DNA from 2 places in the Kribbella sp. NPDC055110 genome. Region 1 is predicted to be linked to the other one. Evidence: riboswitches for the same ligand, from Rfam matches in the RefSeq annotation. Region 1 holds a riboswitch; the other holds the start of a gene.
The links. Region 1 has a riboswitch for thiamine pyrophosphate ahead of thiS (sulfur carrier protein ThiS). Riboswitches for the same ligand answer to the same signal wherever they lie in the genome.
Positions count from the first base shown of each region.

Region 2: linked by a shared signal. The riboswitch ahead of ACWF0M_RS29305 (purine-cytosine permease family protein) and the one ahead of thiS (sulfur carrier protein ThiS) in region 1 are both predicted to bind thiamine pyrophosphate.

Region 1 covers NZ_JBSGTS010000007.1:239,280-246,615, forward strand. The annotation lists gene ACWF0M_RS14040 (serine hydrolase) at 1-799, shown strand, start outside; gene ACWF0M_RS14045 (RidA family protein) at 796-1,182, opposite strand; gene ACWF0M_RS14050 (DUF6807 family protein) at 1,244-3,100, shown strand; gene ACWF0M_RS14055 (thiazole synthase) at 3,075-3,848, opposite strand; gene thiS (sulfur carrier protein ThiS) at 3,850-4,053, opposite strand; TPP riboswitch at 4,044-4,155, opposite strand; gene ACWF0M_RS14065 (DUF5937 family protein) at 4,171-5,115, opposite strand; gene ACWF0M_RS14070 (pyridoxamine 5'-phosphate oxidase family protein) at 5,188-5,607, shown strand; gene ACWF0M_RS14075 (G5 domain-containing protein) at 5,646-6,083, opposite strand; tRNA gene ACWF0M_RS14080 (tRNA-Lys) at 6,439-6,511, shown strand; gene ACWF0M_RS14085 (helix-turn-helix domain-containing protein) at 6,836-7,336, shown strand, end outside.
Region 2 covers NZ_JBSGTS010000023.1:111,606-118,941, reverse strand. The annotation lists gene ACWF0M_RS29330 (thiamine pyrophosphate-binding protein) at 1-576, shown strand, start outside; gene ACWF0M_RS29325 (flavodoxin family protein) at 587-1,291, shown strand; gene ACWF0M_RS29320 (RNA polymerase sigma factor) at 1,392-1,748, shown strand; gene ACWF0M_RS29315 (anti-sigma factor family protein) at 1,745-1,972, shown strand; gene ACWF0M_RS29310 (cation:proton antiporter) at 2,011-3,231, shown strand; gene ACWF0M_RS29305 (purine-cytosine permease family protein) at 3,170-4,495, opposite strand; TPP riboswitch at 4,491-4,608, opposite strand; gene ACWF0M_RS29300 (alpha/beta fold hydrolase) at 4,631-5,290, opposite strand; gene ACWF0M_RS29295 (hypothetical protein) at 5,287-6,093, opposite strand; gene ACWF0M_RS29290 (DUF3152 domain-containing protein) at 6,138-7,001, opposite strand; gene ACWF0M_RS29285 (ATP-binding protein) at 7,050-7,336, opposite strand, start outside.

The sequences.
Region 1 (7,336 bases):
ACCTGAGCTGAGCGTCGAGCTCGATGCGGATGTCGTCGTCCCGCTGGCGTCGGTCTACAAGCTTCCGCTGCTCGTCGGATTCAGCAAGCTGGTGGACCAGGGAGAGCTGGATCCGCGCGAACGGGTGACGCTCGAGCCGTCGGCGCGAACCGCTGGACCGACCGGGCTGTCCGCGTTCGCGGACCCGGTGACGGTGTCCCTGCGCGATCTGGCCCTGTCGATGGCGACGGTGTCGGACAACGCGTCGGCCGATGCACTGCTCGACATCGTCGGACTGCGCCGGCTGGCCGGAATCCTGGAGTCCTTCGGCCTGCGCCGTACCTGGGTCCGGCGCGGTACGGCGGCCAACCTGCGAGACCTGCAACGCCGTACGGGCGCGGACGATGCGGATGCGGCGCTCGCCGTACTCGCGGACAACGATCGGACCGATCCGGTCGGCGTGTACGAGGCAGCGAACGGGTCAGCGGCCAGTGCCCGCGACCTGACCCTGTTGCTGCGGCGGTTGTGGGCGGGGGAGTTGCTGTCGGCCGAGCAGACCGAGTTCGTGAAGACGACGATGCACCGGCAGGTCTTCCTGCACCGGTTGGCGTCCGGTTTCCCGCACGACGGCGTACGCGTCGCAGGAAAGACCGGAACGTTCGGTGCGTTGCGGCACGAGGCCGGCGTGGTGACCTTGCCCGGCGGGGCGGCGTTCGCGATCGCTGTCTTCACGCTCGCCGCCCGCGGCGACTTCCGCCAGCCCCGCGTCGACGCCGCGATCGGCGAGGCCGCTCGAGTAGCGGTCGACGTACTGCGCTAAATGATGGCGAAGGCCTCGATCTCGATCAGGGCCAGCGGGCTGAACAGGGACGCCACTTGCACCGCCGAACTCGCGGGCTTCGGACCCGGGACGTACTTGTCGCGGATTACGCGGATTTCCGGCAGGTGGCTGATGTCGGTGACGAAGTACGTCAGCTTCACCACGTTCGCGAACGTCGCGTCGACCGCTGCCAGGCAGCGCTCCAGGTTCGCGAACACCTGTTCCGCCTGCGCTGACGGATCATCGCGGCCGACGAACTGCCCGGCCTCGTTCAGCGCCACCTGCCCGGAGATCGCGACCCACTGGCCGGTCCCGGTCACCACGTGGCTGTAACCGTTGCCTGGGGCAACGCCTTGCACCTGCGGATACTCCAGCTCACTCATGGACCAGATATACCGCGGACAGGGGTTGAGAAACCGGTTTCCATCGGGAGAGGATACGGGGGTGGGACGGACACCGAAGGACTCGATCACGATTGCCGACGTCGCGCGGGCGGCGGAGGTGTCGCGAGCGACCGTGTCCCGGGTGATGAACGGGCGCCTCAGTGTCGCACCCGAGATCGTCGCCCGGGTGCGCGCCGCGGCGGAGCGGCTCAACTACCGGCCGAGCGACCTGGCCCGCAGCCTGTCGTTAGGCCGGACGAACATGGTCGCGCTGGTCGTCCCGGACCTCGGCAACCCGCTGTTCCAGCAGATCCTGCGCGGTATCACGAACGCGTCCGCTGCGGCCGGGTACAAGGTGCTGGTCGCCGAGACCGACGAGGACCCGGACGCCGAGGCGGCGATCGCGATCGAGGCCCGGCGGCGCTGCGACGCCTTGATCATGGTGTCGCCACGGATGGACGAGGAGCGGCTGCTCGAGCTCCTGCCGCAGGTGCAGCCGGTGATCCTGGTCAACCGCCAGGGGCCGGCGGAGGTAGCGTCGGTGGTGGTCGACTACGGCCGCGCCGTACGGATCGTCGTCGATCACCTGGTCGGTCTCGGACACCGGCGGCTCGCGTTCCTGTCCGGCCCGGCGGCGAGTGCGTCCAACGTGCTGCGGCTGCAGGCGCTCGCGGTCGCCGAGCGGGAGATCCCGGGACTGGAGCTCGTCCGGCTCGAGTGCGGCCGGTCGATCGAGGACGGGTATGCCGCGGTGGAGCGGGTGCTCGAAGCTCAGGTCACCGCGGTCGTCGCGTTCAACGATCTGGTCGCGTTCGGGTTGCTGGCGCGGCTCAACGAGGTCGGGGTCGCCGTACCGGCTGATCTGTCGGTGACCGGGATGGACGACATCGGGCTCGCGCGGTTCGCCGTACCGTCGCTGACGACTGTGCGGGTGCCGCAGAAGGACCTCGGGGAGCTTGCGTGGCAGCGGTTGCATGCTTCGATCACGGCTGGGGCGGGCGAGGCGGACGCCGTACCGGAGCTCCGGCTGGCGGTTCGGGCGAGCACTGGTCCGGTGCCGCAGGAGCCGCGTTCGCAGGCGTCAGCTGATCAGATCGGGTGGCAGCAGCAGGGGGACATCTTCGCGCTCGAGAGTTCGGCTGGGTTGCTGGCGCGGTACGAGTTCGGACGGCGGATGCCGCAGGTGCACGCGCCGCGGCCGTACCTGCATCCGGTCCGGACGCTCGGCGGCCACCCGCTCACCGAGGTCAGCCCGGTCGACCATCGGCATCACTACGGCGTCTCGCTCGCCGTCGCGCAGGTCAACGGCACGTCCCATTGGGGCGGGCGGACCTACGTGCGCGGCCAAGGCCCGACCCTCCTCACCAACCACGGTCAGCAACGCAGCCGCGGCGTCACCGTCAACGACCATGAGCTGGTCGACGACATCACCTGGTACGACGAACAAGGCCGACCGCAACTCGTCGAACGTCGACGCCTCACCGGCGATCTCGCCTTCGGTGGTTGGCGACTCGACTGGCGCAGTGTCCTCACCGCCCGCTACGGCTCGATCCAGATCGAGAGCCCGGCGACTTCGGGTCGGGCCGAGGCGGGGTACGGCGGTCTCTTCTGGCGACTGCCGGCTGCGGAGACGACTGTGCTCAATGCCGACGGTGACGGGGTGGATGCCGCCTTCGGGTCTTGTAGCCCATGGCTCGCGTTCGTGCAGGGTGATGTCAGCCTGCTGTTGCTGCAGCCGGATCAGGTGTGGCCGTGGTTCGTGCGATCCGGTGAGTACGTCGGCGCGTGCCCGGCGCTCGCGTGGGACCAGCCGTTGGTGCTCCAACCGAATCAGGACCTGACGTTGTCGCTCACCGCGCTGCTGCTGGACCGGGCGGTGGACGCGGCCGAGGCTAAAACGCTGGCAGGCCAGTTGTAGGCGACGACGCCAGCGCCGACTGCCATCTCTTCGGCACGCGGCCGGCGAGGCGCGCGTTCCGGCCGGCGGAGACGGCGTCGCGCATCGCGGCGGCCATCAGGGCAGGCTTCTCTGCGCGGGTGACCGGGGTCGCGAGCATGACCGCGTCGCAGCCGAGTTCCATCGCCAGCGCGGCGTCACTCGCCGTACCGATGCCTGCATCCACGATCACCGGGACGTTGGCCGCCTCGGCGATCAGCGCGATGTTGTGCGGGTTCCGGATGCCGAGCGCCGAACCGATGGGTGCGGCCAACGGCATGACGGCCGCGCAACCGGCCTGCTCGAGACGGCGGGCGAGGATCGGGTCGTCGTTCGTGTACGGCAGCACGGTGAAACCGTCCGCCACCAAGGCTTCCACGGCATCGAGCAGCTCGAACGGGTCCGGCAGCAACAAGTGGTCGTCGGCAACGACCTCGACCTTGATCAGGTCGGTCTCGAGCGCCTCGCGGGCCAGCTTCGCGGTCAGCACGGCCTCGGCGGCGGTGTGGCAGCCGGCCGTGTTCGGCAGTACGGCGATGTTGTGCTTCTTCAGTACGTCGAGCACCGAGCCCTCGTGCCCCGTACCGAGGCGGCGCATCGCGACCGTGGTGAGTTGGGTGCCGGAGGCAATCAACGCCTCCTCCAATACTTCCAGGTTGGCCGAACCGCCGGTCCCCATGATCAGCCGCGACGTGTACGTGCGCCCGCCGAGCTCCAGTGGATCATCCATGTCAGCCTCCCTGCGTCGCGCTGACGATCTCGACCCGGTCGCCCGCGCGCAGGGTCGTCTGCGCCCACTCGGCCTTGGTCAGCACGCTCTGATTCACCGCGACCGCGATCCCGGTGGCGCGATCGGAGTACTCCGCGATCAACTCGGCCACCGACTTGCCCGGCGGTACGTCGACCGCCGCACCGTTCACCCACACGGACTCCATCGCTTCCTCCCTACGCCGGAATTACCCGATTCAGGTTCAGCGGTCGGTGACGGATCGGTCACCCTCTCAGCCCACTTCCTGCGAGCTCCCGCGGACGTTTCGACTATAGCTGACGGCTCAGTCGACTTGCGTGCCGGTCAGGAGCGCTGCGAGTTCCGTCGGGCGGTAGAGGACCTGTTTGCCGGTGCGTTGCGGTTCGACGAGTCCAGTACGGCGCAGTAGTTGGAGGTGCTGGCTCACCGCGGACGGCGTCACCTGCAGTTCGCCGGCCAGATCAGTCGTCGTACGGGGATGGGTCAGGAGCTGCAGGATGTGCGCTCTCGGCGTACCGATCAACTGGGCAAGGTCGTCGCGCGACGGTGGCTCGACGACGGACCACAGGTGGGCCTGGCCTCGTGGCGGGTAGCCGAGGAGCGGTTCGGCGCCGGGGTCGAACGGGATGACGGCGTGCGGTCCGAACAGGGTCGGCTGCAGGACGAGCCCGCGGCCGTCAACGTGCTCGGTGCGGCTCTGCTCGGCGACGCGGTCGACCTTGAGCAGCCCGTCGGCGTACGTGATCGCGGGGCCCAGCCCGTTGAGCATCGCGCCGGTTCCTTGCTGGGTGACGACGTGACCGCGGTAGCTGATGTCGGCGGAGAGGAGGGTGCGCATGCGGCTCCAGTACGGCGCCATCACAGCGTCCCAGTACTGGTTCAACGCCACGACCACCTTGTCGACAGTGAGGTCTTCTGGCAGCTCTCCGTTGACTGCTACGAGTTGCCGTTCGAACGTTGGAGCGGTGACGTTGGCGATCACGTCGAGCTCGTCAGAGAGTTGGGTTAGCGGCGAGGTCGGTCGCGGGGTCAGGAAATCCGGGCTGCCCATGGTGTCGTTGACGAGCCAACGCAGTACAGACCAGTCGAGGGCGGCGACCTGCGGCTGTACGGCGCGGACCCACCCGAGCTGCAGCGGGAAGCGCCCGGGATCCCGGAGGGCCCGCAACGACAGGACCATCTCCGCCACTGGCGACACCGCGAACCGGACGTCCGCCAGATCCTGCGAGTTCAGGACGTACGTGAGCACCGCGCCTCGCTTCCCGTCACGACACATCAGTATGGCGGAGTTGTGTCGGTGGCTGGTGGGAACGTGGTTCTCATGGGTTTTCGAGCGATGGACGACGACGAAGTAGCAGAGTTCCTGGCGCGGCCGCTGGTGGCCGTGCTGGCGGTCGACGACCCGGGCTGGTCGCCGCACGTGACGCCGGTGTGGTTCCGCCACCTGCCTGACGACAACAAGTTCCAGGTGATGACGCCGGCCAAGTCGAAGAAGACCAGACTGCACCGGACCGGCACAGGTCAGCTGTCGCTCTCGATCCAGACCGCGGACGGGCCGACTGCGAAGTACGTCAACATGCAGGGTGTGGCGCGGCTGCTTCCGCTCAGCGCCGACCTGCTGAACGCGATGGTGGAGAAGTACCTCCCGGAGGAGCACCGCGCGGCATACCTGGCCAACCCACCCGAGGACTCGATGTTCGACATCACCCCGCGACGCATCACCACAGCCGTCATCGACTAACAGCTCGCCGCGCCTTGTATGAGCCCGAGGTGAGTGACCTACTCGCAGGCGATCCCGTCATGGTCGGCGTCGAGGCGATAGATATCGGAGCCGACGACCTCGATCGGACCGTCGACGTACTCAGGCCCGTTACCGCTCCCGCCCGAACAGTCGACGTCACTGGCGATCGGAACGCAGCCCGAATAATTCGGATCGCACCCACCCGACTGCTGCGGCTCCTCGACCTTCGTACCCACCGCCGTCACCTGCGAACGCGGCTCCTTCGCCACCTCCTGCCGAACCAGCCGCTTAGCCGTCTGTACGCCGTTCACATGCGTGACCCGATAAACCAGCCGCCGCGTACCGTCCACCCCCACGGTCCGGACCTCCTTCTCGCCCTTCGGCAGCGAACTGTCCGTCACCGTCTTCTTCTTGAACGGAATCACCCGAAACTCCACAACCTCCTTCGTCGTGGTCACCGACGGCCTGACGCTCACCTTCGGAGCGGATGTGGTGCCCCGCGTCGCCGTGCCGCTCGGCGTGGGCGTCACACTGACCCGCACGCTCGCGATAGCAGCCGGCTCACCCGCCCCCGACGTACCCGGATCCGCCCCGCACCCTCCAACGACCGCCACCACCGCAACCGACCCCAACGCAGCACGCAGCAACAACACGATGTATCCCCCCAAACCCGCCGTCGGTTCCCCCCGCGGCAGGACTTGTCAGCACCCGGACAACCCGAGCGAATTCCGATCTGTACCACCACCCGCCGCCCCACGCAACCCCTCGCCCCAACCCCCCCACCAAGCAAACCCCCACCAAACCTGACACACTGTTCCCCTCACCAGATGAGGGCCTCTAGCTCAATTGGCAGAGCAGCGGACTTTTAATCCGCGGGTTGTGGGTTCGAGTCCCACGGGGCCTACAAGTTTCCGCAGGTCAGAGGCAGATCGGCGCCTCGACCTGGAAAGTTGGGTCTGCGCAAACTCTGCCAATACTCAGAGTGGCCGATGCATGCCCGTCTGAGAGGACTCGGCGGCTCCACGCAGCCAGCTGGCTGCGCGTTGCTGAGCGACGTTTCGCATCGCGTCGCACTGCTCTCGTTTCGCCCGATCTCCGGCCCGCCCAACCGTTGAGCTCCCACGTGCAGCTGGACTGTGGACGGCTGAGATGAGCAGACCGCACCTTCCGATCGGAACGTGGGGCAACGTCCGATCCCCGAGCCGAGAGGAAGGACGACAAAGGCAAAGTGGTCGCCTGGCGCGCCGCCGCGTACTTTCGTGACCACGACGGGCATACCTGTGAGGTCACCGCCTCCGCCAAGACCAAGACCGCAGCCGAGCACCGCCTACTCACGAAGCTGCGAGACCGCGCAAAGCTCACACAGTCCGGCGAGCTGAGCCCAACGGACAAGGTCAACGACCTCATCGACCTCTGGATCGAGAAGTTCGAGGAACGCATCGCCGAGGGCCGGCGAACACCGACGACGTACCGCACAGCCATCAAGAATCACGTACGGCCCGCCCTCGGCGAACTCCTGATCGGTGAGGCAACCACACCCCGCATCGACAGAGTGATCGGAACCATCAAGCGCAACGCCGGCCGATCTACAGCGAAGACCTGCCGCGCAGTCGTCTCCGGCATGATGCAGCTCGCCGTCCGGTACGGCGCCCTGACCGTCAACCCGGTCCGCGAGGTCGAAGCGATCGAGGCCCGCCCGAAGGACCCGCCCCGAGCACTCACCAACGAA
Region 2 (7,336 bases), on a different contig from region 1:
TGGCGGGCGGAGAAGCGGCGCCGGGTCGACGACGACCGCGGACGGGGCGTATCGGCGGCGGCCGTCTTCGACGCGCTGTCCCGGCACCTGCCCGCGGACGCCGTCGTGACCGTTGACGTCGGCAACCATGCGTACTCGCTCGGCCGCTACCTGGAGTCGAAAGGCCAGCCGGTGCTGATGTCCGGCTACCTCGGCTCGATCGGCTTCGGCTACCCGGCCGCGCTCGGCGCGTGGGCTGCCGCTCCCGGCCGGCCGATCGTCGCGGTGACCGGCGACGGCGGGTTCGGGCAGTACGCCGCGGAGCTCACGACCGCGGTGAAGTACGGCATACCGATCAAGCACGTCCTGCTCGACAACCACTCCCTCGGCAAGATCAGCAAGGAGCAACTCGCCGCCGACTACCCGGTCTGGCACACGTCGCTGCACAACCCCGACTGGGCCTCGTACGCCGATCTTTGCGGCGCTACCGGTCTGCGGGTCACGCGTCGTCAGGACCTCGACGACGCGATGACCGCTCTGTTCGCCGCCACTGGACCCGCCCTGCTCTGCATCGAGCAGGACGCCGAACTGCTCTAAGGAGCCATCGATGACCGAGTACGACGACCTTCGCGCACTGTTCCTCAACTGCACCCTGAAACGCTCGCCGGCCGTCAGCAACACCGAGGGACTGATCGACGTCAGCCGTCGCATCCTCGAGAAACAAGGGGTTCGGGTCGACGTGGTGCGTGCGATCGACCACGACATCGCCACCGGCGTCTGGCCGGACATGACCGAACACGGCTGGGCGAAGGACGACTGGCCGGCGATCCAGGAGCAGGTGATTGCGGCCGACATCCTGGTGATCGCCGGACCGATCTGGCTGGGCGACAACAGCTCCGTCACGAAGCAGGTGATCGAGCGGTTGTACGGCAACTCGTCGATCCTCAACGAGCGCGGCCAGTACGCGTACTACGGACGCGTCGGCGGCTGCCTGATCACCGGCAACGAGGACGGCGTGAAGCACTGCGCGATGAACGTCCTGTACTCGTTGCAGCACCTCGGCTACGCGATCCCGCCACAAGCCGACGCCGGGTGGATCGGGGAGGCCGGCCCCGGTCCGTCGTACCTGGACGAGGGGTCGGGCGGCCCGGAGAACGACTTCACCAACCGGAACACCACCTTCATGACCTGGAACCTGCTGCACTTCGCCCGGATGCTCAAGGACGCCGGCGGGGTCCCGGCGCACGGCAACCAGCGGTCCGAGTGGGACGCCGGCTGCCGGTTCGACTTCGAGAACCCGGAGTACCGCTGACTCCCGGGGCGCTGCGGTACCGTCGGCGTGTGGGGGTGGGGGTGCCGACGGACGACGTACTCGTCGCCGGGCTGCGAAGCGGGGACGAGGAGACGTTCGCGTGCCTGCTGAACGGCTGGTCGGGCTCGATGCTGCGACTGGCCCGCTCGTTCGTGTCCACCGCCCGGGCGACCAGTACCCGGGCGGCTGGCGCGCGTTCCCGGACCGCTGGCCGACCACCGAGAGCGAGGTCCTCGCGCACGAGGTCCGGGCGACGGTGGCGGCAGCCATCGACAGCCTGCCGATCCGGCAGCAGGTGGTCCTGACACTCCGGGACATCGACGGACAGGGCGCCGAGGACGTGTGCGCCTTGCTGGAGATCTCCATGGTCAATCAGCGGGTCCTGCTGCACCGCGCGCGGGCGGCCGTTCGCGGCCGGCTCGAGCACTACTTCACCGTGGCAGGAGCTGACGTATGACATGTTCCGAGCTGGTCGAGCTCGTCACTGCCTATCTCGACGGTGCGCTCGATCCGGAGACCGAACAGCGGTTCGCCGAACACCTGGCGCTCTGTGACGGCTGCGAGATCTACGTCGAGCAGATCCGGCGTACCGTCGCCGAGGCCGGGCGGGTCGAACCCGAGGACCTGTCCGCGGAGACCCGCGACCGGCTGCTGGCGGCGTTCCGGCGCTTTCCGCGCTGACACGTAACGTCTGGGCGCGCGGACGGCACGGATCGGGTATGCCGGACGTGGAGTTCACCAATCTGTTCGCGGTCGCTCTGATCGCGTTGCTCGCCCCGCTGCTGCTCGGGCTCGCCCCGCGGTTCCGGGTGCCGGCCGTCGTACTGGAGATCGTGGCCGGGATCGTGGTCGGACCGCACGGTCTCGGGCTGGTCGACGTGGACCTGCCCCTGCAGATCGTTTCGCTACTGGGGCTGGGCTTCCTGCTGTTCCTGGCCGGCCTGGAGATCGACGTACACCGGCTCCGCGGGCAGGTGCTGCGGCTGGCGGTTCTCGGGTACGTCGTCACCTTGCTGCTGGGTTCACTCGCCGGACTGGGACTGTCCGCGGCCGGCTGGGTCCACAGCCCGCTGCTGCTCGCGGTCACCTTGTCCGCGACCTCGCTCGGGCTGGTGGTGCCGGTGCTCAAGGACGCGGGGCAGTCCGAGGGTGCGGTCGGGCAGTTCACCATTGCCGCCGCATCGGTCGCCGACTTCGCCGCCGTACTGCTGCTGTCGTTGGTGTTCTCGACCGAAGGCGGCAGTGCTGGTGAACGGCTGGTGATGGTCGGTCTGTTCGCACTGCTCGTCGTGGTCACCGGTCTGGTCGTCACGACCGCCGGACGGTCGCAGCGACTCGGCGGAGTGTTGCTGCGGCTGCAGGACACCACGGCGGAGATCCGGGTCCGGGCCGCGGTCGTGCTGCTGGTCGCGTTCGTCGCGCTCGCGGAGCAGTTCGGGCTGGAGACGATCCTCGGTGCGTTCCTGGCCGGTGCGGTGGTCGGGTTGGTCGACCGGGACGCCACGTCGCATCCACGCTTCCGGGTCAAGCTGGAGGCCTTGGGGTACGGCTTCCTGATTCCGGCGTTCTTCGTGACGAGCGGGCTCCGGCTCGACCTACGCGGTCTGCTCGACGACCCGGCCGCGCTCGTCCGCGTGCCGCTGTTCCTGCTAGCGCTGCTAGTGGTTCGCGGCGTACCGGCGTACCTCGCGGTGCGGACGCTGGGAGCTCGCGCGACGGCCGCGACCGCGCTGCTGCAGGCGACGTCGCTCCCGTTCATCGTGACCGCGACGCAGATCGGCGTGGCGACCGGCTTGATGACACCGGTCACCGCCGCCGCTCTCGTCTGCGCCGGGCTGTTGTCGGTGCTGCTGTTCCCGGCGGTCGCGCTGGTGCTGCTCAGGCAGCCTGCCGACGACCGATCCGGCCGAGAAGCACCGCAGCCACCATCGAGACGATGATCGAGGTGTATGTCGCGCCGAGCCAGCCGGGGACTGGTTGGTGGTTGAAGAGCGCCTGCTGGATCTTGGTCCAGAACGGGGACCAGCCGGAGACGGTGCCGGGGTTCACCAGCTGGTAGGCGACGAAGCCGATCAGCCAGGCGGCGGTTGGTTGCCAGCGGAACTTCGCGGTGTCGGAGACGTCCCACTTCATCTTGCTGACCACGAAGAAGTCCGCGATCGCGACCGCGAACAACGGGATGAAGACCGAGCCGATCAGGTACAGGAACTGCGTGTAGTTGCCCAGGTCAATGAACAGAGCGATAGCGGTGGCAACGACTCCGATGGCGACCGAGATCCACCGGCGGTCGATGTGGCCGACCAGGTTGTGGAGGGACATCGTGGTGGAGTAGACGTTCGCGTACGCCTCGTCGACCTCGTCGACCAGCAGGACGAAGAGCGCGATCGCACCCGCCGGGAGGGTGACGAGCGCGGTGATCACGTCGTCGGTGTTCGTCTGCAGGGTCGCCACCGCGAACACACCGAGTGCGTAGTAGATGATCGCGGCAAGTCCGTAGCCGAGCGCGGAGCCCGTGAAGGCGGCCTTGTTCGAGCGCGAGTGCCGGGTGTAGTCGGCGGCCAACGGCGCGAACGACACGACCCCCGCGGCCGCGAGATCGACGGCCGGCCAGAAGCCGTAGACACCGTCCTGCGGCAACGCATGCACGGGCTTGGCGAGCACCTGGACGAACAAGTACGCCGAAGCGATCAGCACCAGCCAGACCATGAACTTGCGCAGGAGCCTCACGCTGCCGAGCGGCCGCACTGCCATCGTCGTAGCGATCGCACCGGCCAGCAGGACGAACACCCACCGCCACTTCTCACTCGTCACCGCGACCGCGGCCTGCGAGATGATGATGATCTCCATCGTCGCCCAGCCGATGTTCTGCGCGATGTTCAGCACAGTCGGCGCGATCGATCCACGCCGACCGAAGATCCCACGCAGCGCGACCATCGCCGGCGCGCCGGTCTGCGAGCCGAACACGGCCGACCCGCCGAGCACCAGGGCGCCGATCGCACACCCCACGACGACCGCGAGCAGTCCTTGCGCCAGAGATCCCGTGTACGCCGCGACGAGCGCACCGGTGACTGGCCCGAACAGTGAGATGCCGAGGTTGGCCCACAGAGTGAACTGAGGCAGGAACCCCAGCGTGCGCGGAGTATCGGTGGTGAGGACCAGCGGCGCCTCGACCCGGTCAGGCGGACGAACAGCTGTATCGGTCATGAGTGACCCCACTCCCTACGCCGGCATTACCCGGTCAGGTTCAGGCGGTCGGCGACCCAGCTGTCGCCCTCTCAGCCCGCGCATTCTCGGTGCGAGCTCCCGCAAAGGTTGTACTGCTGCTGAGAGTTTAACTCGTCAGCTACTTTGCGGAAGAGCGGCGGCTCGTTCTATGAGAGCGGCCAGCTCCGGGCCGTTCGTGACGACCGGCATGTGGGCCCCGGAGTTGAGCGTGCGGGCCTCGCCGTGGCTGAGTTCGGCGAGCCGCTCGACCCATTCCGCCGTACACATCAGGTCGTACCTGCCGCGGACCAGGACGACCGGCACCTTGACCTGCGGCATGACCGCGGCCAGGTCGTGGTGCCGCGACGCCTCACCGGCGCGGGCGATCGTGGGCAGCGTCGTACGGGCGTATTGCGGACTGATCCGGACCAGCTTCGGCACGTCCGGGATGGCGGAGCCGACGAGCCGCACCGCGCGGTCGACCCAGCTCGACAGCCGGACGTCGCCGGTCGGTGCGGCGAGCACGAGCGCGTGGGCGAGCTCGGGGTAGCGGATCGCCAGCTCGACGACGATCTGGCAGCTCGCCGAGTGACCGACCAGCACGGACCGCTCGCGGATCTTCCCGGCCAGTGCTACCGCGAGGGCACGGGGGTGCAGGTCCTCACGGGTGCCCGCCGGCTCGCCGTACCCGGGAAGAGTGACCACGTGGTACGGCGTGACGAGGTGCTCGACCGTCCGCGCGTACGACTCCGGACCGAGGCCCAGGCCGGGCACGAGGACGACAGGTGCGTTCACTCCCACGGAGCCTTGGCCGGGGCGCCCTTGACGACCGGGTTCGGTACGTCGGGCTTCAGCTCGCGGTACCCGAGGAAGAGGCCGACAGCGAGGAGCAGGAGCCCGAAACCGCCCCAGCCGTACGCCGTGGGCAGCCGGTGGACCGAGTCGTCGCTGGCACCGAGACCTGTGGACAGCACCATGAGCAACCAGACCAGGATCGGGATGATGGAGACCGCCACCAGGAGCAGACCGGCCAGCTCGGCGAGGTCGGGCCGGCGACCGGCCTTGCGGCGGGCCAGCACGTCGCGGACCCACATCACCAGAGCGGCGGTGCCGACCACCACTAGCAGCAGCTGGCCGATCGCGTCGAGCACGTCGGTGCGGAGCGGGTGGTTCAGTGGCGAGCCCGGCGCCTGCGAGATCTCCCGGAGCGCGACGCGCTGGACAGAGACAACCAGCAGCCCGTAGATCGCGGCGATGAACGCGGCGAGGCCGACGACACGTGCAGCCCGCGGGTCGCGCGAGTACTCCTCGCGGCCGTACGTCGGGAGCTCATGCGGCTCCGGGCTCGCGGGAGCGCCGTACGGTGCACCGGGGCGGTAGGTGGGGGGCTGGTGGTACGCCGGGTTGCCCTGCGCCGGTGGCTGCGTGCCGTAGGGCTGGGGCGGCGCGTACGGGAACTGATCGGGCTGGGGCGCGTGGCCGGCACCGTACGTGCCGCCGCCGTACGGCGTGGGCGGAGCGAAGTGGTGCTCCTCGCCAGGCCCTTGCTGCTCGGGCCGCTCGTCCCTGCCGTACGTCGGGAAGTCCTGTGACGACATTGCTTGCTCCCTCCCGTCGTACCTAGCTTCTCAGGCCCAGCTTCTCAGGTGGCCTTGATCGTCGGCCAGGCGTTCGGCAGGCAGCCGGCCAGACCCTTGGTCTGCTGCATCATCACCGGCGCGGGGGTCTTCGGAGTCGTGCAGGTCGAGTGCCCGTGACCGAGCGCGTGCCCGACCTCGTGGTTGACCAGGTAGCTGCGGTACAGGGCGACATTCCCGTTGTACGCCGGGATCGCGTAGAGCCACCGCTTCGCGTTGAGTACGACGCGGTCCTCGACGCGGCAAGAGACCTCACCGCCCGTGTCGAGCGGCAGACAGAGCTTGTCGGTCAGGGACGGCGTGGCCAGGATGATGCGGAGGTCGGCGTCGACACGGTCCGTCCGCTCGAAACTCACCGGGTGCACCGCCTGCCAGCCGCGCGGGTCCGTCAGCGTCTTGTGGACGGCCGCCGCGACCGCGGCACCGTTCACCGACACCCCTTGCTCGATCTCCACGCGGTACGTCAGCTTGTCGCGCACACCGGTCGCCTTGTTGAACCCAGGCACCACGGCAAGCTTCCCGGTCGACACCAGCACGTTCGGCTTCGCACCCTTCGGCTTACGCGTCAGAGTCGGTGCCGGCCGCAACGGAGTGGTGAACTTCTGCGTCGGCGTCGCGATCGGAACCGGCGTCGCCTTGGGCGTCACCGAAGCCACCGGCGCTTCCTGAGCAACCTCGTCGACCCCCGCAACCGCCTGCGCCGCCAAGCTGCTCCGGTGCGCCACATCCGGATTCGCCACCACCACAGTCGCCAGCACCGCCAACGCAGTCACCACAAGCCACTGCCCCTTGTACGACTTCCGCCGACTGTGCCGCCCACCCCGCCGCCCAGACGCGTGTCCGCGCTGGCCGCTCCGCCGGGTGGTCATAACACGTGACCCTACCGATACCTGCCAGAGCACGAAACCCCAGTTACGTTAAGCCGTCCGCGTCCGCAGAAATTTTCCGAAGTGGGGGACGGTGAAGGCTACGGTGCCCCGTTCGGCGGAGAAGACCAGGCCTTTTTTGATGAGGCCGTCGCGGGCCGGGGAGAGGGACTGGGGTTTGCGGTTGAGGGTGCTGGCTACTTCGGCGGTGGGGACGGAGCCGTCGTCGACGCCGATGCCCAGTTCGGCCATGGCGCGCATGTACTCGCGTTCCGCGGGGGTGGCGCGTTCGTAGCGGGAGCCGAAGAAGCCGACGGTCAGCTCGGCGGACGCCTCGG